Regions from separate parts of the Citrobacter sp. GW821-FHT02E08 genome, predicted to be linked through region 1. Evidence: predicted binding sites of a transcription regulator. Region 1 holds the regulator's gene; each other region holds the start of a gene.
What was found. Region 1 encodes CRP, which controls carbon source genes, mostly activating them, when cyclic AMP is high. Its sites were predicted from a motif close to ATGTGANNNNNNTCACAT; they were not measured.

Region 1 (5,739 bases):
GGCAAAATGGGACTGGCGATGGAGTTGATTATGCTGCCGCTGGTTCAGCGACTGATGGAAGGCAAAAAAATCGAATAATGCGCAGCGTTGCCGGATAAGCGTCACGCCCTCCGGCAACCTGAGATCACGCGGCAATCACTTCGTATGAGTGCGTGATATTCACTGCTTTTTCCAGCATCAACGCAACAGAACAATATTTTTCTGCAGAAAGATCAACAGCGCGCGAAACGGCGGCGTCTTTCAGATCATTGCCAGTCACAATGAAATGCAGATTGATATGGGTGAACAGGCGCGGCGCCTCTTCACGACGCTCGGAAGTGAGCTTCACTTCGCAGTTGGTCACATCCTGGCGTCCCTTTTGCAGAATAGACACCACATCAATCGCACTGCAGCCACCCGCGGCCATTAACACCATTTCCATCGGACTCGGCGCTTTATCACCGGAGTTACCATCCATCAAAATTTGGTGGCCGGAAGCAGACTCTCCCAGGAAGGTTAGCCCTTCGACCCATTTCACACGCGCTTGCATATTTCGTAACTCCAATGTTTCAATTTTCCTGACAGATTACGCGGACATAACAAATCTCGCAATGGAAGGCGACCTGCATCATGCTGAAGCGAGACACCAGGAGACACACGGCGAAAGCTATGCTAAAACAGTCAGGATGCTACAGTAATACATTGACGTACTGCATGTATGCAGAGGACATCACATTACAGGCTGCAGTACATTTTTAGCAGCCCCCTTCCCTGGCAGCGGGAAGCATATTTTGGCAACCCCAGAGACAGCGTCGTTTTCTGGCTCTGGAGACAGCTTATAACAGAGGATAACCGCGCATGGTGCTTGGCAAACCGCAAACAGACCCGACTCTCGAATGGTTCTTGTCTCATTGCCACATTCATAAGTACCCGTCGAAGAGCACGCTGATTCACCAGGGTGAAAAAGCAGAAACGTTGTACTACATCGTTAAAGGCTCAGTGGCAGTGCTGATTAAAGACGAAGAAGGGAAAGAGATGATCCTTTCTTATCTGAATCAGGGCGATTTCATTGGCGAATTGGGCCTGTTTGAAGAAGGCCAGGAACGCAGTGCATGGGTACGTGCAAAAACGGCCTGTGAAGTCGCTGAAATCTCCTACAAAAAATTTCGCCAACTGATCCAGGTGAACCCGGATATTCTGATGCGCCTGTCTTCCCAGATGGCTCGTCGCCTGCAAGTTACGTCCGAAAAAGTCGGCAACCTTGCCTTCCTCGACGTAACTGGTCGTATCGCTCAGACTCTGCTGAACCTGGCGAAACAACCCGATGCGATGACTCACCCGGACGGCATGCAAATCAAAATCACCCGTCAGGAGATCGGTCAGATCGTTGGCTGTTCTCGCGAAACCGTTGGTCGTATTCTGAAAATGCTGGAAGATCAGAACCTGATCTCCGCGCACGGTAAGACCATCGTCGTCTACGGCACTCGTTAACCCCGTCGAAATGGCGTATTACCCTGTAATGCGCCATTTTTGTTGGCACCGATGTGGCGAAGACTGATTTATCACCCTGAAATCAACTACGCACTGCGGCAAACGCTGGTGCTGTGTTTGCCTGTGGCGATCGGCCTTATCATTGGCCAGTTGCATCTGGGATTGCTCTTTTCTCTCGTTCCCGCCTGCTGCAACATTGCCGGGCTTGATACCCCCCACAAACGCTTTTTCAAACGCTTAGTCATTGGCGCATCGCTGTTTGCCGGATGCAGCCTGGCAATGCAACTGCTGCTCGCGCAAGCAATACCGCTGCCGCTGATTCTGACGGGTTTAACGCTGATTCTTGGCGTGACGGCGGAACTCAGCGCCTTGCATGCCCGACTCCTGCCTGCCTCGCTTATCGCCGCTATTTTCACGCTAAGCCTGGCTGGTAACATGCCCGTCTGGGAGCCGTTGCTGATCTATGCCCTGGGCACCCTGTGGTACGGGCTTTTTAACTGGTTTTGGTTCTGGCTCTGGCGTGAACAACCGCTACGCGAGTCACTCAGTTTGTTGTACCGCGAGCTGGCCGACTACTGCGAAGCCAAATACAGTCTGCTCACCCAGCACGCGGATCCTGAAAAAGCGCTGCCACCCTTGTTGGTGCGCCAACAGAAAGCGGTAGATCTCATCACCCAGTGTTACCAGCAAATGCACATGCTGTCGGCGCATCACAACAATGAATATAAACGCCTGCTGCGGGCATTCCAGGAAGCGCTGGACTTACAGGAACACATCTCCGTCAGTCTGCATCAGCCAGAAGAGGTGCAAAAGCTGGTCGAACGCAGCCATGCGGAGCAGGTGATTCGCTGGAACGCGCAAACGGTCGCCACACGCTTACGCATCCTGGCCGATGATATTCTGTATCACCGCCTGCCGACCCGCTTTAGCATGGAAAAGCAGATTGGCGCGCTGGAGAAAATCGCCAACCAGCATCCCGATAACCCGGTGGGCCAGTTCTGTTACTGGCACTTTAGCCGCATTGCCCGTGTATTGCGGACCCAGCGCCCACTCTATGCCCGCGACCTGATGGCGGATAAACAACGCCGACTCCCGCTGATCCCGGCCCTAAAAAACTATCTGTCCTTCAAATCGCCCGCTTTGCGAAATGCCGGGCGCATCAGCGTCATGCTGAGTATCGCCAGCCTGATGGGCAGCGCATTACATCTGCCGAAACCGTACTGGATCCTGATGACGGTGCTGTTTGTGACGCAAAACGGCTACGGCGCGACGCGGGTTCGCATATTGCACCGTTCGGTGGGTACGCTGGTTGGACTGGTGATTGCGGGTGTGACGCTACACTTCCACATCCCTGAAGGCTTCACGCTGGCGGGCATGCTGGTCATTACGCTGGTGAGCTATCTGATCATTCGCAAAAACTACGGCTGGGCAACGGTCGGGTTTACGGTCACTGCGGTGTATACCCTGCAATTGCTGACGTTAAATGGCGAGCAGTACATTGTGCCGCGGTTTATTGATACGGTGATTGGCTGCCTGATCGCGTTTGGTGGAACGGTCTGGCTCTGGCCGCAGTGGCAGAGCGGTCTGTTGCGCAAAAACGCCCACGATGCGCTGGAAGCCGACCAGGAAGCCATCCGCCTGATCCTCAGCAGCAATCCACAGGCAACACCGCTCGCGTATCAGCGTATGCGTGTCAATCAGGCGCACAACACGCTGTACAACTCGCTGAATCAGTCCATGCAGGAACCCGGATTTAACGCGCACTATCTGGCAGATATGAAACTGTGGGTAACGCACAGCCAGTTTATTGTCGAGCACATCAATGCGATGACAACGCTGGCGCGGGAACATACGATGCTGTCGCCAGACCTTGCGCAACGCTATCTGGAATCGTGTGAAATTGCGCTCCAGCGCTGCCAGCAGCGTCTGGAGTATGACGGACCGGGCGGCTCTGGCGATGTGAATATTCTGGAAGCGCCAGAGATGCTCTCCCATGGGCCATTAAGTACCCTGGAACAACACCTGCAGCGCATACTGGGCCACCTGAACACCATGCACACCATTTCTTCGGTCGCCTGGCGTCAACGGCCTCACCACGGGATCTGGCTCAGCCGTCGGTTACGGGATATTAAGAGCTAACGACTTTCGCGACGGCCTGCGCGAAACGCTGCATTCCCTCGTCGATATCCGCCTCTTCCACCACCAGCGAAGGGGCGAAGCGCATCACATCCGGACCGGCATTCAGCACCATCACACCTTCATTCGCGCCCGCATAAAGAAACTCACGCGCTCGTCCCTGATATTGCGGCTTCAACTCTGCCCCAATCAGCAATCCCATCCCGCGAATGTCGCTGAAAACGTCGTACTGCTCGTCAATTTTCTGCAAATGCTGAACAAATTTCTGCCGTTTCGTCTGAATGCCGTCCAGCACGTCTGGCGTGTTAATAATATCGAACGCTGCGCCAGCAACCGCGCAGGCCAGCGGGTTACCACCGTAGGTGGAACCATGGGAACCGACGTGAAACGCAGAGGCAATCTCCTGCGTGGTCAGCATGGCGCTCACCGGGAACCCGCCGCCAAGCGCCTTGGCGCTGGTCAGAATATCCGGCGTCACGCCATAGTACATATACGCAAACAGGGAGCCTGTGCGCCCCATACCGCACTGCACCTCATCAAAGACCAGCAATGCCTGATGCTGGTCGCACAATTCGCGCAGACCTTTCAGGAACTCGGGGGTTGCCGCCGTTAATCCCCCTTCCCCCTGGATGGGCTCCACCACCACCGCGCAGGTATGGTCATCCATCACAGCTTTCACCGCATGGAGATCGTTAAAGGGAACATGGACGATGTCGGCCGGTTTCGGTCCAAAACCATCGGAATACTTCGGCTGGCCGCCAACCGTTACGGTGAACAGTGAGCGACCGTGAAACGCGTTATGGAAGGCGATGATTTTGGTTTTGAACGGACTGTGACGCACGCAGGCGTAGTGACGCGCCAGTTTGAAGGCCGTCTCATTCGCTTCTGTACCCGAGTTCATGAACAGCACGCGTTCTGCAAACGTCGCGTCGATAAGCTTACGCCCCAGTCGTAGCGCCGGTTCATTCGTGAAGACGTTACTGGTGTGCCACAACGTATCGCCCTGGGTTTTCAGCGCCTCAACCAGCGCCGGGTGACAATGCCCCAACGCTGTTACTGCAATCCCGCCAGCAAAATCAACGTATTCCTTTCCTTGTTGATCCCAAACGCGGCTGCCTTTGCCTTTTACCGGAATAAACTCCGCCGGTGCATAAATCGGCAGAATAACCTCATCAAAAGTCGCGCGTGTAATTGCAGTTTGTTCAGTTGCCATCTTATGACCACCCAGTTATGCAGAAATTAACGTGAAATTATAATCACAAAATATGCATAAAAAATCATTAGATAGCAACCACAAATCAGCGCTGGAGGAAATTTGCCAGTAGCTGATGCCCCTGCTCGCTGAGAATGCTTTCTGGATGAAACTGGACACCTTCCAGATCCCATTCCCGATGGCGAATGCCCATAATTTCCCGGGTTTCACTCCAGGCGGTGACGTCAAAACAGGCGGGTAGCGTGGCCGGGTCAATCACCAGAGAATGGTAACGCGTCACACACAATGGCGTCGGCAACCCCAGGAAAACCCCCTGACCGGTATGGGTTATCGGCGAGGTTTTACCATGAATGACTTTCGCTGCCCGAACGATGGTCGCGCCAAACGCCTGCGCCATGGCCTGGTGGCCCAGACACACGCCCAGGATGGGCAGCCGTCCGGCATAATGGCGAATCACATCCAGCGAAATTCCGGCCTCGTTGGGCGTACAAGGGCCAGGAGAAATCACGATCTTTTGCGGATTGAGTGCGTCGATTTGTGCCAGCGTCAACTCGTCATTCCGTTTGACCAGCACGTCAGCGCCAAGCTCGCAAAAATACTGGTAGAGGTTCCAGGTGAAAGAATCGTAGTTGTCGATTAGCAGGATCATGGCGGCTCCGGTACGTTAGAACCGCGCTATTCTACTCAGTTTCCTCAGCTTCGCTCACCACTTTACGAAATATTGCCTGCAATGCCGAAAGGTCGCCCATGGCGCCACTCTGGTTGGCCTGATTCCATTCATCCACCTGAATACCGTCCCAGGTCAGCGTGTAACCAGCATGAATCGCCAGTTGTTCAAAGAAGATGCGCTGAGCCAGACCACTGCCAATACGAAACGGATGCAGCATATTGATCTCGCAATAGTAATGCGCGAGCCTGAC
Region 2 (5,739 bases), on a different contig from region 1:
CCTGTGGCGGCAAACGGGTGACCATAGGCAATCGACCCGCCCAGCACGTTGAATTTGCTGTCATCCACTTCACCGGTTGCATGTGCCCGTCCCAAAACGTCACGGGCAAAACGTTCGCTGCCAAGCAGTTGAATATTGGCCAGCGTCTGGGCGGCAAACGCTTCATGCATGTCAATAAGCGTTAAATCGGCCATCGTTAATCCAGCACGCTCCAGAGCCAGCGGTGTAGACCATGCGGGACCCAATAACATGTCCTGCCACACATCAATGGCGGTAAAGGCGTAGCTGCGCAGATACCCCAACGGGACCAGTCCCAGTTCCCGGGCGCGAGATTCCGTCATTAAAATAACGGCAGCCGCACCGTCCGTCAGCGGCGTGCTGTTAGCCGCCGTCACAGTACCGTGTTTTTTGTCGAACGCGGGACGCAGTTTGGCGTAATCAGCCAGCGTAGAGTTACCGCGAATATTATTGTCTTCTGAGAAAGGGTCGTTAAAGGGCGGCGCCCAGGTGGTCATGACTTCATCCGCTAACTTACCGTCGGCCCACGCCTGAGCGGCACGCTGGTGAGAACGGTGCGCCAGCGCATCCTGCTGTTCACGGGTAATACCATAGGTTTTCGCCATTTGTTCGGCAGTATCCCCCATCCGCAACCCCGTCGAATACTCCGCCACGGCAGGAGGAACCGGCATCAGGTCGCGTAAACGCAGGCGGGAAAAGAGTTTGAGTCGCTGACCGGTCGTTCTGGCTTTATTGACGTCCACCAGCACGCGCGCCAGCTTTTTGCTCACACCAATGGGCAACACGGAGGAAGAATCGGCCCCACCGGCAATACCCGCACGGATAGTGCCCGTTATCAGGCTCTCGGCCACATTCGCCACCGCCTGAAAACTGGTCGCACAGGCCCGGCTCACGCTGTAGGCGTCCGTATGAACGTTCATCCCGGTACCCAGCACGATTTCGCGCGCAATGTTTGGCGCTTCAGGCATTTGTACAACCTGGCCAAAAACCAGTTGTTCAATCACGTCGGGGGGGATTTCACTGCGCGCCAGCAATTCACCTACCACCATTTTCCCCAAATCAACGGCGGGAATGCCATGAAATGCAGTAGCCTGCCGGGCAAACGGTGTACGTAAACCGCTGACAATGGCAATACGATCGCCCTGACGGGTGACCAGTGGTAAAGCCTGACTCATAACACTCCCCTGTAAAAAATATTTTAAGTGGTCTGACCTGATCACAGTCTTAACCAATTTTTTACATTTAGCCAAGGGGAGACATTAGAAAGTGCGAGCTATGGCACAGTGAATAGTTACATAGCGTTACGAAAACACCCCTGCCAGTATTTGACAAGGGTGTTTGAAAGGAGGGGATTAACGCAAGCCCAGCTGGAAGATCAGCGTTTCAGCTTCGCAGGCGAAGACAAAATCGATATCCAGACGCACACCTTCAGACTCTTCAGTAAAAGTGGAGGTGATTTGGCAAGGTTCGGATTCCACGCTACGCGCTTTCTCCGTCAACGCAGCCAGCGTTTCTTCAGCTTGCGCGCGGTTCGCGAACACACGGCTGTACGACGCGGTGCAGTCGGAGTTGTCCATAATGGTCCCAACGTCCATACAGCAGCAAACCGGGGTTTCATCAGCACTGCATTTACTCATTGTAGATTTCCTCTGTATTCGCACCATAGGTGCCAGATAAACGCTGGGGATATTTTACGCTCCCGCCATTCACCTCTCCAGTCGTTAATGATGTGAAATGGGATAAGTGAGCGAAATCACACTTAAAAATGATCTAAAACAAAAATCACCTAAACGGGTGAGTGCGCATACCCCCAATTTTGCCAGCTGGATCGCGTTTCTAAGATCACAATTGAAAAATTTTATAAACATACTTGCAACATTCTATCTGGTCAGACCTATACTCTCGCCACTGGTCTGATTTCTCTGTCGTACCTCAGACCCTACACTTCGCGCTCCTGTTACGGCATGTAACATTGTTTGAATAAAAATAAATCAATGAGGTTATGGTCATGAGCCAGAAAACCCTGTTTACAAAGTCTGCTCTCGCAGTCACAGTGGCAATCATCTCCACACAGGCCTGGTCTGCAGGCTTTCAGTTAAACGAATTTTCTTCCTCTGGCCTTGGCCGGGCCTATTCGGGCGAAGGTGCTATCGCAGACGACGCGGGTAACGTCAGTCGTAACCCTGCGTTAATCACCATGTTCGATCGTCCGACGTTCTCAGCCGGTGCAGTGTATATCGATCCTGATGTTAATATTAGCGGACGTTCGCCGTCAGGTCGCAGCCTGGACGCAGATAACATCGCGCCAACTGCCTGGGTTCCGAACGTACATTTCGTTGCGCCAATTAACGATCAGTTTGGTATCGGGGCATCTATTACCTCTAACTACGGTCTGGCCACCGAGTTTAACGATACTTACACCGCAGGTTCAGTTGGCGGTACGACCGACCTCGAAACCATGAATATGAATTTAAGCGGTGCGTATCGCTTAAATGAAAGCTGGAGCTTTGGTCTCGGTCTGAATGCCGTCTATGCCCGCGCTAAAATTGATCGCTATGCCGGTGACTTAGGTCAACTGGTTGCGGGTCAGATTATGCAGTCTCCTCTCGGGCAGACCCCGCAAGGCCAGCAATTGGCAGCGACAGCAAACGGTATCCCAAGCGACACCAATATTGCTCACCTGAACGGTAATCAGTGGGGCTTTGGCTGGAACGCCGGTATCCTTTATGAAGTCGACAAAAACAACCGCTACGCATTAACGTACCGTTCTGAAGTGAAAATCGACTTCAAAGGTAACTACAGTAGCGATCTGAACAGTGGACTCAACAGTTTTGGCCTCCCAATCCCGACCGCCACTGGCGGTTCAACCCAGTCAGGCTATTTAACGCTAAACCTGCCTGAAATGTGGGAAATCTCCGGTTATAACCGCGTTGCGCCGCAATGGGCGATTCACTATAGCCTGGCGTACACCAGCTGGAGTCAGTTCCAGGAGCTGAAAGCGACATCGACCAGTGGCGACACGCTGTTCCAGAAAGATGAAGGCTTTAAAGATGCTTACCGTATCGCGTTAGGTACCACCTATTATTACGATGATAACTGGACGTTCCGCACCGGTATCGCGTTTGATGATAGCCCAGTCCCGGCCGATAAGCGTTCCATCTCTATTCCGGATCAGGACCGTTTCTGGCTGAGCGCAGGTACGACTTACGCCTTCAATAAAGATGCCTCTATTGATGTCGGCGTCTCTTACATGCACGGTCAAAGCGTTACGATCAACGAAGGCCCATACCAGTTCGAATCTGAAGGTAAAGCCTGGCTGTTCGGCACCAACTTTAACTACGCGTTCTAAGTTTATCCCGGACATAAAAAAAGGTGAGCTTCAGGCTCACCTTTTTTATTGGCCTCAGGCCATCACTCAGAATCAATATCTTTGAGGTCGTCCTGAATCGCCTGCGCGTTCGGGTTTTCCTGAGGTTTAAGCTTCCCGCCATTGGCGATGAAATCATGGCGCTGGAAGTACGCTTCACGCACCATAATATAGGGGTCGGAAGACTGGCGCAGCAGGCCATCAGAATCGAGAAGCTGTGCGCGGGTCTCAATCCCTTCCAGCGTCCATTTACCGATAGACATCGGCCAGGTCAGCCAGGAAAGAACAGGATAAAGATCATCCACCATGTCGCCGCCGTCGTCACGAAGCGTAAAGCTGCCATAGAACGGAAGCTGCATATACGGCCCGTAACCCACGTCATAGTGCCCTAACGTACTGCCGAAACGGTGAGGTTCAGCACGCTGCAGTTTCGGATTCGCCATTCCCGCAACATCAATAAAGCCGCCCATCCCCAACAGGGTGTTCAGGAAGAATCGGGTGAAATGCACCATCCCCTGGTAAGGATCGCCCTGCAGGAAGTAGTTCACCATTACCGCGGGTTCTTCAAGGTTGCCGGTGAAGTTGCTCAGGCCATTTCGTGCAGGCTGAGGAACATAGTCACGCCAGGCGACAGCGACCGGTCGAACGACATACGGATCCAACACATTGAAGTTGAAGTTGTACATGGTGCGGTTGAACCCTTCAAACGGGTCGGAACGCCCCTGCTGTTCTGTACCGGAACTCGCACACCCCACCAGCAGTGTGGTTCCCAGCGCAAGCGCCGACAGGCGAAGCTTCATAAATGTCTCCCTGTTGATTATGGCTATCGCTGATTGCCATCCATGACGGTACGAAAACGTATCCGCCTGTTTAGGTGTGAGCGATTGTAACAGCACGTCAAACGATGTCTATATACCCAATCTCGTTCATCTGATCATAGCCTGGTAACGCAACGCTCGTAATGCCTCTATTTTAACTGACGGCGAAAAACCAAACGTTACCATTTTTGCGATTTCAAAGTATGTATCTCTTCCGTGAATAAAAAGTCGCTACGCTTTAGCTATACGTGCTCATAACAGGGTGACCCGATGGACAAGCTCAGCAGCGATAAAATCGATCGGAACAGCGATGGACTTGAAGTAGAAAGCGAAGAGAAACAGCGCGGCAAGAAAATTGAGCTCGACGAAGATCGCCTCCCCTCGCGGGCAATGGCCATACATGAGCACATCCGTCAGGATGGCGAGAAAGAACTGGAGCGCGACGCTATGGCGCTGCTGTGGTCGGCGATTGCTGCCGGTCTCTCCATGGGGGCCTCTTTACTGGCAAAAGGGATTTTTCATGTTCAGCTGGATGATGTTCCCGGCCGCTTTTTACTCGAGAACCTTGGTTATACCTTTGGCTTTATCATTGTCATCATGGCACGCCAACAACTGTTCACAGAGAATACCGTAACGGCTGTCCTTCCCATCATGCACAAGCCAACGCCAGGCAATATCGGCTTGCTGATGCGACTCTGGGGAATTGTGCTGCTGGGCAATATTCTCGGCACCGGCATCGCGGCCTGGGCCTTTGAATATATGCCAATATTTGATGAAGAAACGCGGGACGCTTTTGTCAGCATCGGTATGGCGGTGATGAAAAACAGTCCGTCAGAAATGTTTGCCAACGCGATCATTTCGGGATGGCTGATTGCCACCATGGTGTGGATGTTTCCGGCTGCCGGGGCTGCAAAAATCGTGGTGATCATCCTGATGACCTGGCTCATCGCGCTGGGTGATACCACGCACATTGTCGTCGGGTCGGTTGAAATTCTCTATCTGGTGTTTAACGGCACGCTACACTGGAGCGACTTTTTTTGGCCCTTCGCCCTCCCAACACTCGCCGGAAACATCTGCGGTGGCACTTTTATTTTTGCGCTGATGAGTCACGCGCAAATTCGCAACGATATGAGCACCAAACGTAAAGAAGAGGCCAGACAACGCGCCGAGGATAATGAGCGACAGCAGAAAAACCAGAAAAAACAGTCCTGAATGGCGACGGTTTGAGCAGTCAGGCGGCCTTATACTTACCGCGCTGCATAAAAAACGCTATACTCGTGCCGCTTCGTCTCCTTAGTTAAATGGATATAACGAGCCCCTCCTAAGGGCTAGTTGCAGGTTCGATTCCTGCAGGGGACACCATCCCGCCGTACACCAACGTCTGTTACCGTCTGATCTCCTTTCTGATTTAGCGCTGCACTGATTTTGGGTAAAAGTCACGACTACCTTTGTAAAAGAGCCTCCAAAGCCATCTTCGTCATCTGTTGTTCAAAATGTTCTGCGTGCAGATATCTTTTTTCTTTATATTTTTTATCT
Region 3 (5,739 bases), on a different contig from region 1:
TTTGCTCAGCGGTTCAATGATGGGTTTGGAGAACTCCAGCACCAACAAACGACCGCCCGGCTTCAATACGCGATACATCGAACGCAATGCTTTATCTTTATCCGTTACGTTACGTAGCCCGAACGAAATGGTAATGCAGTCAAAGGTATTGTCCGGGAATGGCAATGCTTCCGCATTCGCCTGTACGTACTCAACGTTACCAATGACGCCGATATTACGCAGCTTCTCACGCCCCATTTTGAGCATTGAGTCGTTAATATCCGCCAGGATGACTTTACCTGTCTCACCCACCATCCGTGAAAACTTCGCGGTCAGGTCGCCCGTACCGCCCGCCAGATCCAGAACGGTCTGCCCACGTCGAACGCCGCTACAATCAATGGTGAAGCGCTTCCACAAACGATGAATGCCAAATGACATTAAGTCATTCATGACGTCGTATTTTGACGCCACAGAATGAAAAACGTGGGCCACCATGTCAGCTTTCTGCTCTTTAGCGACGGTCTGAAAGCCAAAGTGCGTCGTTTCTTGTGAATCTTCCACCATCTCAGTGCCTGCTCATCAATAAAATGTTCGAGAAGTGTAACAGATTGGGGCAATTTGCCCTACCCTTCTACTGGGTTCAACTACCCCGAATGGGCTAGCGTGATTGCTGCTTTGCACCCTCATCATCAGGGTAAGCGGCGTCCTGTGCCTGCTCAGGAACAGAGCGTAAACGGTACTCTTCATCCTGCGTCGTGGCTTGCTCAACCAAATCCGGATTGATTTCGCGTTTAATTTCCACTCCCAACCCGCGAAAAGCCTCCGCCTGGGCCAGGACGTTTCCACGGCCCGAGGAGAGTTTTTTCATCGCCTGCCGATAGTTGTCCTGCGCCTTATCCAGACTCTGACCAATAGACGACATATCATCGACAAACAGCCGCATTTTGTCATAGAGCTTGCTGGCCCGATCGGCAATTTGCTGGGCATTACGGCTTTGATGTTCATAGCGCCACAAGTTGGCGATTGTGCGTAGCGCCACCAACAGGGTCGTTGGGCTTACCATCATAATATTATTTTTAAGCGCCTCGGTAATCAGTTCGGGCTGTTTGTCCAACGCCAGCAGAAAAGCAGGTTCGACAGGGATAAACATCAGGACATAGTCCAGCGAGCGCAGCCCTGGCAACTGTTGATAGTCTTTACGCCCCAGCAAACGGATATGGTTGCGTACCGAAGCAATGTGTTCCTGCATCGCACTTTCGCGGGTGTAATCATCCTGTGCGTTAAAATAGCGCTCGTAAGCAACCAGCGTCATTTTGGCGTCAATCACGACGTCTTTGCCCTGCGGCAGACGCACAATCACATCCGGTTGCATCCGGGAACGGGCATCGTTCTCAATGCTCACCTGCGTTTCGTATTCATAACCTTCACGCAGACCCGATGCCTCCAGCACGCGCGTCAACACCACTTCTCCCCAGTTACCCTGGGTTTTGTTGTCACCTTTGAGCGCACGCGTCAGGTTGACCGCTTCCTGCGCCATCTGTGCATTCAACTGTTGGAGATTGCGAATTTCGTGCGCCAGAGTGTGACGCTCCCGCGCTTCCTGACCAAAGCTGTCCTGCACCTGACGTCGAAAACCATCTAACTGTTCACGCAGTGGCGTCAGCAATCCATTGAGGCTCTGGCGATTTTGCTCATCGACTCGACGGTTACTTTGCTCAAATATCCGGTTTGCCAGGTTTTCAAACTGCTCGCTCAGACGCTGTTCGCTATTGATCATCTGGCGGATTTTGTCTTCTGCATGCTGCTGTGTTGCTTCCATGCGGGTGGTGACTTCACGCAGGTCAGCTTCCAGAGAGGTATTAATGCTACGCAGACTGCGTAACTCATTGTTGAGAAGCTCGCATTCATCGCGCCAGTGATCGCTCTGAGCAAGCTGCTGTTTTGTCGCGCTTAAATCCGCGACCAGCTCTTCGCGCTCGGCAAATTGTTCGGCTTTCTGTTGCGCATGCTGGTAGCTGGCCATCAACCAGCCAATCGCAATGCCCACCAATGCGATAACCGCATAAACAATGATTGAGATATCCACAACGCCTCCTGCATAAACGACGTAAGCCTGATGGTACAGACTTTACCCGCACAAAATAGAATTGTGCTGTATAAACGTCCAGTTTAAAAGGAATTTCCTGCGAGGGGCTACGCAAAATAAAAAGGCCGAACGCGTCGGCCTTTTACAAGAGAAGAGGGAATTACAGCAGACGACGCGCCGCTTCCACCACAATTTTCACTGCGTGGCTTTCCGTTTGCTTCATCGTTTCTGCATTGGGAATCTCTTGCTGGGTGCGGTTGACGATAACGCCCGCCACCATACCGGCACGCAGACCCTGGCTTGCACACATGGTCAGCAGCGTTGCGGATTCCATTTCATAGTTCATAACACCCATTGACTGCCACTCTTCCATGGAGCCTTTGAAGTTGCGGACTACGCGACCCGAGAAGGTATCGTAACGTTCCTGGCCTGGATAGAAGGTGTCAGAAGACGCCGTAACACCAATATGCGTCGTCGCACCAATGGATTTCGCCGCTTCAACCAGCGCGGTGGTACAGGCAAAATCTGCCACGGCCGGGAACTCCATCGGCGCAAAATGCAGGCTCGCACCATCCAGACGAACAGAAGCGGTGGTGACCAGTACGTCGCCAACGTTAATGTGCGGTTGAATCGCGCCGGTAGTGCCGATACGCAGGAAAGTACGAATGCCCAACTGTGCCAGTTCTTCCACAGCGATAGAGGTAGACGGGCCGCCAATACCGGTAGAGCAAACAATCACTGCTTTGCCATCCAGTTCAGCACGCCACGTAGTGAACTCGCGATGGGATGCCAGCTTAACCGGCTTATCCATCAGCGCAGCGATCTTTTCCACACGCTCCGGATCGCCAGGGACGATGGCAAGCGTAGCCCCTTGTAAATCGTTTTTAGTGAGGCCGAGATGAAAAACATCAGACTTGGACATATACAACTCCTCTGTGAATTGGTTTTGTCAGAAGCAGCAAAAAGACACTCTACCGAAGGACTCAAAACATTTTCGTGACACCTATCACCATGATGTAAATAAATTGCATTGAATTTCCATAAAATAGCGATCCACATCACACAAACCTATCGATATCACTCACCGTTGCACAAAAGATAGACCGTTTCAGGCAATGTGATTTGTTGCATGCTGTCTATATTTAACATTGCGCTAATTTTCTTAAGGGTACGGAGAATACCATGACGAAGACACAACAACCGGGTTTTGCACCTGCAGCTTCACCTCTTGCCTCTACTATTGTTCATACGACGGATGACGCCATCATCGCTGGACTAACGTCGATTCCCTCTCAGGGAGATGATATGCCGGCATATCACGCTCGCCCCAAAAACAGTGAGGGCGCGCTGCCGATTGTCATCGTGGTACAAGAAATTTTTGGCATGCATGAACATATTCGCGACGTTTGCCGCCGCCTGGCGCTGGAAGGGTTTCTGGCTATCGCACCAGAGCTCTATTTCCGCGAAGGCGATCCCAACGATTTTGCCGATATTCCCACCTTACTGAGCGGCCTGGTGGCCAAAGTTCCTGATTCGCAAGTGCTGGCGGACCTGGACCATGTCGCCAGTTGGGCTTCCCGCAACGGCGGTGATGTCCATCGTCTGATGATTACCGGTTTCTGTTGGGGTGGACGTATTACCTGGCTGTATGCTGCGCATAATCCACAGTTAAAGGCTGCGGTGGCGTGGTACGGCAAACTGGTGGGCGACAAAACGCTGAACTCCCCGAAACAACCCGTGGATATTACGACGGATCTGAACGCCCCAGTTCTGGGACTATACGGCGGGCAAGACCCCAGCATTCCCGTTGATTCAGTGGAAACCATGCGTCATGCGCTCCGTGCCGCCAACGCCAAAGCGGAGATTGTCGTCTACCCGGATGCGGGACATGCGTTTAATGCGGATTACCGTCCGAGCTATCACGAAGAATCCGCGAAAGACGGCTGGCAGAGAATGCTGGCGTGGTTTGCGCAGTATGGCGGAAAGAAGTAAACGTAATGACAAAAAACCGGGTGGCTATGCCACCCGGTCTGAGTACTACGCCTGACGCAAATTCTGCGCCGCCTGCACCATGTTCGCCAGCGCGGCGCGGGTTTCCGGCCAGCCGCGGGTTTTGAGGCCGCAGTCCGGGTTGACCCACAGACGCTCCGCCGGGATCCGCTGCTCGGCTTTCTTCAGCAGTGCTTCAATCCACTCCACGCTCGGCACGTTCGGCGAGTGAATGTCATACACGCCCGGCCCGATTTCGTTCGGGTAATCAAACTCTTCGAAGGACTCCAGCAGCTCCATGTCGGAACGCGAGGTTTCAATGGTGATAACGTCAGCGTCCAGCGCCGCAATCGAATCCATGATGTCATTGAACTCGCAGTAACACATGTGAGTGTGGATCTGGGTGTCATCCTTCGCCACAGCGGCGTTGATACGGAAGGCTTCCACGCCCCACTCCAGATACGCCGCCCAGTCGCTGCGACGTAGCGGTAAACCTTCGCGCAGCGCCGGTTCGTCGATCTGGATGATGCCAATCCCTGCGGCTTCCAGATCTGCCACTTCATCACGCAGCGCCAGCGCAATCTGCTTAGCGATGGTTTCACGGGTGACGTCTTCACGCGGGAAGGACCAGCAAAGAATGGTCACCGGGCCGGTCAGCATGCCTTTCACCGGTTTGTCGGTCAGAGACTGGGCGTACTTCGCCCACTCGACGGTGATCGCTTCCGGACGGCTGACGTCGCCAATCACCACCGGCGGCTTCACGCAGCGGGAACCGTAGCTCTGTACCCAACCGTTCTGGGTAAAGACGAACCCGTCGAGGTGCTCGCCAAAATATTCCACCATGTCGTTACGTTCGGCTTCACCGTGTACCAACACGTCGAGGCCTAAGCGTTCCTGCTCAACAATCGCCTGTTTGATGTGTTCCGCAATGCCGGTGCGGTAGTTGTTGGCATCAAGGTTGCCCTTTTTGAAGTCCAGGCGCAGGCCGCGGATTTCCGTGGTTTGCGGGAAGGAGCCAATCGTGGTGGTCGGCCAGGATGGCAGTTTAAAACGAGCGCGTTGAGCTTCAGCACGCACTTCATAGGCATTCGTACGCTGGCTGTCCTGGGCGGTAATCGCCGCCAGACGTTTTTCCACTGCCGCATTATGTACGCGGGTTGAGTGGCGACGCGCCTGAATCGGGGCGCTCCATTCCGCCAGTTTTGCGGTATCGCCGCTGTTCAACGCATCGCGCAGCAGCGCCAGCTCACCGCATTTTTGCAGGGCGAAGGAGAACCAGCTTTTCACTTCCGCATCCAGGCGCGTTTCCACGCTGAGATCGATCGGGCTGTGCAGCAGGGAGCACGACGAGGCCACCCACAGGGAACGTTTGCCAACGATATCTTTAACTTGCGCGTATTTCTCGGTGAGATCGGCACGCCAGACGTTACGACCATTCACCAGCCCGGCAGAGAGCAGCCAGTCAGATGGCAGACGCTTGTGCAGTTCAGCCACGTCATCTTTCCCATGAATCAGGTCAACGTGCAGGCCCTGCACCGGCAGCGCGGTAATGGTGTCGAGGTTCGGCGTCACGCCTTCAAAATAGGTGGTCAGCAGCAGTTTGACTTGCCCGGTGAGCGCATCGTAGGCCGGTTTGAAGGCGTCCAACCACTCTTGTGGTAGCTCCAGCACCAGCGCTGGCTCAT
Region 4 (5,739 bases), on a different contig from region 1:
CATGCCTGATATGCAGGTTCTGACCTGGGATGGACAACTGCTGGCGCTTGAACTGCCGCAGACGGTTGATCTGGAAATTGTTGAAACAGCACCTGGCATTAAAGGCGCTTCAGCAAGTGCCCGCAACAAGCCCGCGACGCTGAGCACGGGTCTGGTGATTCAGGTTCCTGAATACCTGAGCGCCGGAGAAAAAATCCGCATCCATATTGAAGAACGTCGCTATATGGGCCGTGCTGACTGAGTCAGCAGCACCATAAATGCAAAAAAGGGACGGCGCATTCAGCACCGTCCCTTTTTTATTGTTGATTTACAGCAGATCGCGGAACTGCGTTTGTTTCAACGCCAGCTCAACCCCACGAACCTCAGCCAGCCCTTTCAGACGGCCAATCGCGGAGTAACCCGGGTTGGTTTTCTTGTGCAGATCGTCAAGCATCTGATGGCCATGATCCGGGCGCATCGGAATGGGACGCAGATCGCCCGCCTTCTTACGACGCTGTTCTTCCGTCAGAATCGCCGTAACCACGGCAACCATATCGACGTCGCCCTGCAGATGCGCGCCTTCATGGAAGGTTTTCGGATTATCTTCGCGGCACGTGGAACGCAGGTGGGTAAAATGAATACGATCGCCGAAGGTTTCAATCATTTTCACCAGATCGTTGTCAGCACGCACACCGTAAGAACCGGTACACATCGTAAAGCCGTTGTGAATGCTGTCGACCGTCTCTTTCAACCACTGCATGTCCTCAATGGTAGAGACGATACGCGGCAGACCCAGGATCGGGCGCGGCGGATCGTCCGGATGCACCGCCAGGCGCACACCCGCCTCTTCCGCAACCGGTACGATTGCGCGCAGGAATACCGCCATATTGTCACGCAGATCGTCTTTGCTGATGCCATCATATTCCGCCAAACGCGCGCGGAACTGGTCCAGCGTGTAGCCTTCCTCAGCACCCGGTAAACCGGCGATAATATTGCGCGTCAGCTTCTCAATATCCGCTGCGGTCATGGCATTGAAGTACGCCAGCGCCTGGCACTGCTCTTCTTCTGTGTAGTCGGCCTGCGCGCCTTCACGTTTCAGAATGTGCAGTTCAAACGCGGCAAAGGCAATCTGGTCGAAGCGCAACGCTTTAGACCCGTCCGGCAACTGATACTCAAGGTCGGTACGCGTCCAGTCGAGGATCGGCATGAAGTTGTAACACACAGTATCAATCCCGCACGTCGCCAGGTTACGGATACTCTGCTGATAGTTTGCAATCCACGTCTGGTACTGCCCGGAGCGGGTTTTGATGTCTTCGTGTACCGGAATACTTTCCACCACCGACCAGGTCAACCCTTTCTCCGCCAGAATCGCCTGACGCTTTTGAATTTCTTCGACTGGCCACACTTCACCATTCGGAATGTGGTGCAATGCGGTCACAACGCCCGTTGCGCCAGCCTGACGCACATCATCAAGTGATACCGGATCGTTAGGTCCGTACCAACGCCAGGTTTGTTCCATTGCTTCACCTCACAAGTTGTTATACCAAATTAATTTATCTGCATGACGACTACCATACATGCATCTCGCTAATGATCAATACAGCACCCATGATTGATTGATCCAGCTCACACTACCCGGATAAATACGGCATACCAATTTAATTTGTTGTCATATAACTTTACACTGACATTGTTAATTTATGGTTAATCAGGTGTGCGCTTAATGACTACTATTGCTTCCGTTCGACTTCCGGAAAATGTGCTATTGCCACAATACGATCGCCAGCAGTTGCAAACGCGGATCGTCCATTTTGGTTTTGGTGCTTTTCACCGTGCCCATCAGGCGTTATTGACGGACAGGGTCCTTAATTCACACGGCGGAGACTGGGGAATCTGTGAGGTAAGCCTGTTTAGCGGTGATCAATTGATGAGCGATCTGCGCGCGCAAGATCACCTCTATACCGTGCTGGAGAAAGGCGCACACGGCAACCAGGCGATTATTATTGGCGCCGTTAATGAGTGTCTGAACGCAAAACTGGATTCACTCGCCGCGATTATCGAAAAATTTTGTGAACCGCAGGTGGCGATCGTTTCACTGACAATCACCGAAAAAGGCTACTGCATCGATCCGGCGACCGGTTCACTGGACGAGACAAACGCCCGCATTCTCCACGATATGCAGAACCCGTCGGAACCCCACTCGGCACCGGGTATTCTCGTTGAAGCCCTGCATCGCAGACGTGAGCGCGGGCTGAAGCCCTTTACCGTGCTTTCGTGCGATAACATCCCGGACAACGGCCATGTAGTGAAAAACGCCGTGCTGGGCATGGCGGCAAAACGTTCTACAGAACTGGCAAAATGGATTGCGGAACAGGTCAGTTTTCCTGGCACGATGGTGGACAGAATTGTGCCTGCCGCCACCCCCGAATCTCTGGAAGAAATTACCCGCGAACTGGGCGTACCGGATCCCTGCGCAATCAGCTGTGAGCCTTTCATTCAGTGGGTAATCGAAGACAACTTTGTCGCCGGTCGCCCGCAGTGGGAAGCCGCTGGCGTGCAGATGGTGGCGGATGTTCTGCCGTGGGAACAGATGAAATTACGCATGCTGAATGGCAGCCACTCGTTTCTGGCCTATCTCGGTTATCTGGCGGGGTTCCGGCACATCAGCGACTGCATGCAGGACAGCGCATTTCGCGAGGCGGCATACCGTTTGATGATGCAGGAGCAGGCGCCGACATTGCGCATCACGAATGTTTCTCTTGCGCAGTATGCCGACAGCCTGCTCGAACGCTTTGCTAACCCGGCGCTGAAACACAAAACCTGGCAGATCGCGATGGACGGCAGCCAAAAGCTACCTCAACGCATGCTGGAAGGTATTCGCGTGCATTTGGCACGTCAAACTGACTGGCCGTTACTGGCGCTGGGCATCGCTGGCTGGATGCGTTATGTCAGCGGGGTGGACGATGCAGGCGCGCCAATTGATGTTCGCGACCCGATGAGCGAAAAGATCCGCGCCATCGTTGAAAACAGTGACGAGACGCAAAGAGTGGCCGCGTTACTTTCATTACAGGAAATTTTTGCGGCCGACCTCGTGCAGAATCCGCAATTTGTGCAGGCGATTGAACACGCCTGGCAACGTATCGCGCAACAAGGGGCACATCAGGCCATCATCGATACGTTAAAAAATTAACAATTTCTGCCATTAACGCGGGTGATGAGTTTCTTCACCCGCTCTCCTCTTCTCTTTTTCTCTTTTTTTCGCCAGGATGACGGGAAACCGTTAAGGTATCGAATCATTCTGGAGCAGATGTGACCAAAACCAACCTCATTACCGGTTTTCTCGGTAGCGGAAAAACCACTTCCATTCTTCATCTATTAGCGAATAAAGGCCCGGCGGAAAAATGGGCAGTGCTAGTCAATGAGTTTGGCGAAGTCGGCATTGATGGCGCCCTGCTCGCCGACAGCGGAGCGCTGTTGAAAGAGATCCCGGGGGGTTGTATGTGTTGCGTTAACGGTCTGCCAATGCAGGTCGGGCTGAATACCCTTCTGCGTCAGGGCAAACCCGATCGATTGCTGATTGAACCCACAGGGCTTGGACATCCCAAACAGATTCTGGATTTGCTCACCGCCCCCGTCTATGAACCGTGGATTGATCTTCGCGCCACGCTTTGCGTGCTTGATCCACGCCTTTTACTGGATGAAAAAAGCGTGACCAACGAGAACTTTCGCGATCAGTTGGCGGCAGCGGATATCATTGTGGCGAACAAGTCCGATCGCACCACGCCCGAAAGCCAGGCGGCGCTGCACACCTGGTGGCAACAGAACGGCGGCCATCGTCAGTTGATTCATACCGAACAGGGGAAAATAGAGGGCCATTGGCTGGACTTACCCCGGCTAAACCTGGCAGAACTCCCCTCCAGTGCCGCGCACGCCCACCAGCATGCTGACAAAAAGGGGCTTGCGGCGCTGAGTTTACCGGCGCAACAACGCTGGCGTCGTAGCCTGAACAGTGGTCAGGGCCACCAGGCCTGCGGATGGATTTTCGATGCGGATACCGTATTTGACACCATCGGTCTGCTGGAATGGGCTCGCCTTGCGCCTGTTGCACGCGTCAAAGGCGTGATGCGTATAAAAGAAGGATTGGTACGCATTAACCGCCAGGGGGATGACCTGCATATTGAGACGCAAAATGTCGCGCCGCCAGACAGTCGAATTGAGCTTATTACCAGCGTGGATACCGACTGGAATGCGCTACAGACGGCATTGTTGAAGCTTCGTTTAGCCGAAAACACGTAAGGTTGCTCCCGATTTTTTGAACGGCGAAACGATGATGAAAACCCGGTATCCCCTCATATTCCTGCTGAATCTCGCTGGACTGGCGTTGTTTTTATCATGGTATCTGCCTGAAAATCACTGGGTCTGGGCCTCCCTCGACGTCGAGGTCTTTCGTTTTTTCAACCACAAGCTGGGTGAAAATCGCCTATTCCTGTGGGGGGTCGCCATTACCAACAATCGGGCGTTCGACGGCTGTTCACTGCTGGCGATGGGGTGTCTGATGTTGCGCTTTTGGCTGAAAGAGACGCCAGCGGGCCGTCGGCAGATCGTCATTATGGGCCTGGTGATGCTGTTAACTGCCGTCGTGCTAAATCAGCTTGGTCAGACGCTTATTCCGGTTAAACGCGCCAGTCCGACGCTCACATTTGATAATATCTATCGCGTGAGTGAACTGTTGCATATTCCCACCAAGGATGCCTCCAGAGACAGTTTTCCCGGCGATCATGGAATGATGCTGCTTATTTTTTCTGCATTCATGCTGCGATATTTCGGAAAAACCGCAGACATTACCGCCCTTATTATATTTGTGGTTTTTGCATTTCCTCGTGTGATGATTGGCGCCCACTGGCTGACAGATATCGTCGTGGGTTCGCTGACGGTGGTACTGATTGGATTACCGTGGTGGTTAATGACGCCATTAAGCGATCGCGTTATTTTCTTATTTGATCACTACCTCCCCGGCGAAAACAAACAAATTTTAAACAAATAACTCACAGTAATTAACATTATCATCAGGGAATATTCTTATCTCCTGAGAGTGAATCTGGATAATTCATCACTGAAACTATCATCCAAAGGGTCATCACATTCCCGTTATAAATTAGTTAATTGCCTATTTTTTACCCCAACTGTACTTAATTTGTTCAATCCCGTTTTTTCACTTTCCGTATCACTTTTTCTTATAAAAAATCACGTAAATTCGCTCGCAATAGCAGGAGTGATCGGGTAATCTCGAACTCGTTTTGCCTCGCCTGGTCATTATTCTCGTTATGAATAAAATTGTGCGTTCTGCCACAGTTTTGACCTTAAGGAATTGTTTCATCATGCGTAGGTAATTAGTCTCGTCACGTTTGGCATTTTTTATAACGATATTTATCGTTAAGGACTTCAAGGGAAAACAAACAAAATGGTCAGATCTCAACCGATTTTGAGATATATCTTGCGGGGAATTCCCGCGATAGCAGTGGCGATTCTGCTCTCTGCATGTACGACAACGAACACCGCGAAAAATATGCATTCTGAGACGCATGCTGTGGGTAATGGAGATAACTCTTCACTGCAAGCCTCTCAGGATGAATTTGAAAATATGGTTCGTAACCTCGATGTAAAATCGCGGATTATGGATCAGTATGCTGACTGGAAAGGTGTGCGTTACCGCCTTGGCGGCAGCACCAAAAAAGGTATTGATTGTTCCAGCTTTGTACA

Region 2: AC07UY_RS14775 (YfcZ/YiiS family protein) is a predicted target of CRP. The motif match lies at 1,760-1,777, and genes of this name have one in related genera.
Region 3: udp (uridine phosphorylase) is a predicted target of CRP. The motif match lies at 3,112-3,129, and genes of this name have one in related genera.
Region 4: AC07UY_RS19185 (mannitol dehydrogenase family protein) is a predicted target of CRP. The motif match lies at 1,594-1,611, and genes of this name have one in related genera.

Annotation. Positions count from the first base shown of each region.
Region 1 covers NZ_JBWKVL010000003.1:389,269-395,007, reverse strand. The annotation lists gene AC07UY_RS06175 (phosphoribulokinase) at 1-78, shown strand, start outside; gene AC07UY_RS06170 (OsmC family protein) at 125-529, opposite strand; gene crp (cAMP-activated global transcriptional regulator CRP) at 838-1,470, shown strand; gene AC07UY_RS06160 (YccS/YhfK family putative transporter) at 1,522-3,609, shown strand; gene argD (bifunctional acetylornithine/succinyldiaminopimelate transaminase) at 3,599-4,819, opposite strand; gene pabA (aminodeoxychorismate synthase component 2) at 4,905-5,468, opposite strand; gene AC07UY_RS06145 (putative adenosine monophosphate-protein transferase Fic) at 5,500-5,739, opposite strand, start outside.
Region 2 covers NZ_JBWKVL010000011.1:35,854-41,592, reverse strand. The annotation lists gene fadI (acetyl-CoA C-acyltransferase FadI) at 1-1,193, opposite strand, end outside; gene AC07UY_RS14775 (YfcZ/YiiS family protein) at 1,371-1,655, opposite strand; gene fadL (long-chain fatty acid transporter FadL) at 2,027-3,367, shown strand; gene mlaA (phospholipid-binding lipoprotein MlaA) at 3,430-4,185, opposite strand; gene AC07UY_RS14760 (formate/nitrite transporter family protein) at 4,474-5,415, shown strand; tRNA gene AC07UY_RS14755 (tRNA-Arg) at 5,491-5,565, shown strand; gene AC07UY_RS14750 (hypothetical protein) at 5,646-5,739, opposite strand, start outside.
Region 3 covers NZ_JBWKVL010000020.1:15,648-21,386, forward strand. The annotation lists gene ubiE (bifunctional demethylmenaquinone methyltransferase/2-methoxy-6-polyprenyl-1,4-benzoquinol methylase UbiE) at 1-543, opposite strand, end outside; gene rmuC (DNA recombination protein RmuC) at 638-2,065, opposite strand; gene udp (uridine phosphorylase) at 2,226-2,987, opposite strand; gene AC07UY_RS19930 (dienelactone hydrolase family protein) at 3,248-4,057, shown strand; gene metE (5-methyltetrahydropteroyltriglutamate--homocysteine S-methyltransferase) at 4,103-5,739, opposite strand, start outside.
Region 4 covers NZ_JBWKVL010000018.1:30,849-36,587, reverse strand. The annotation lists gene yeiP (elongation factor P-like protein YeiP) at 1-241, shown strand, start outside; gene uxuA (mannonate dehydratase) at 308-1,498, opposite strand; gene AC07UY_RS19185 (mannitol dehydrogenase family protein) at 1,703-3,169, shown strand; gene AC07UY_RS19180 (CobW family GTP-binding protein) at 3,289-4,275, shown strand; gene AC07UY_RS19175 (phosphatase PAP2 family protein) at 4,310-5,023, shown strand; gene mepS (bifunctional murein DD-endopeptidase/murein LD-carboxypeptidase) at 5,441-5,739, shown strand, end outside.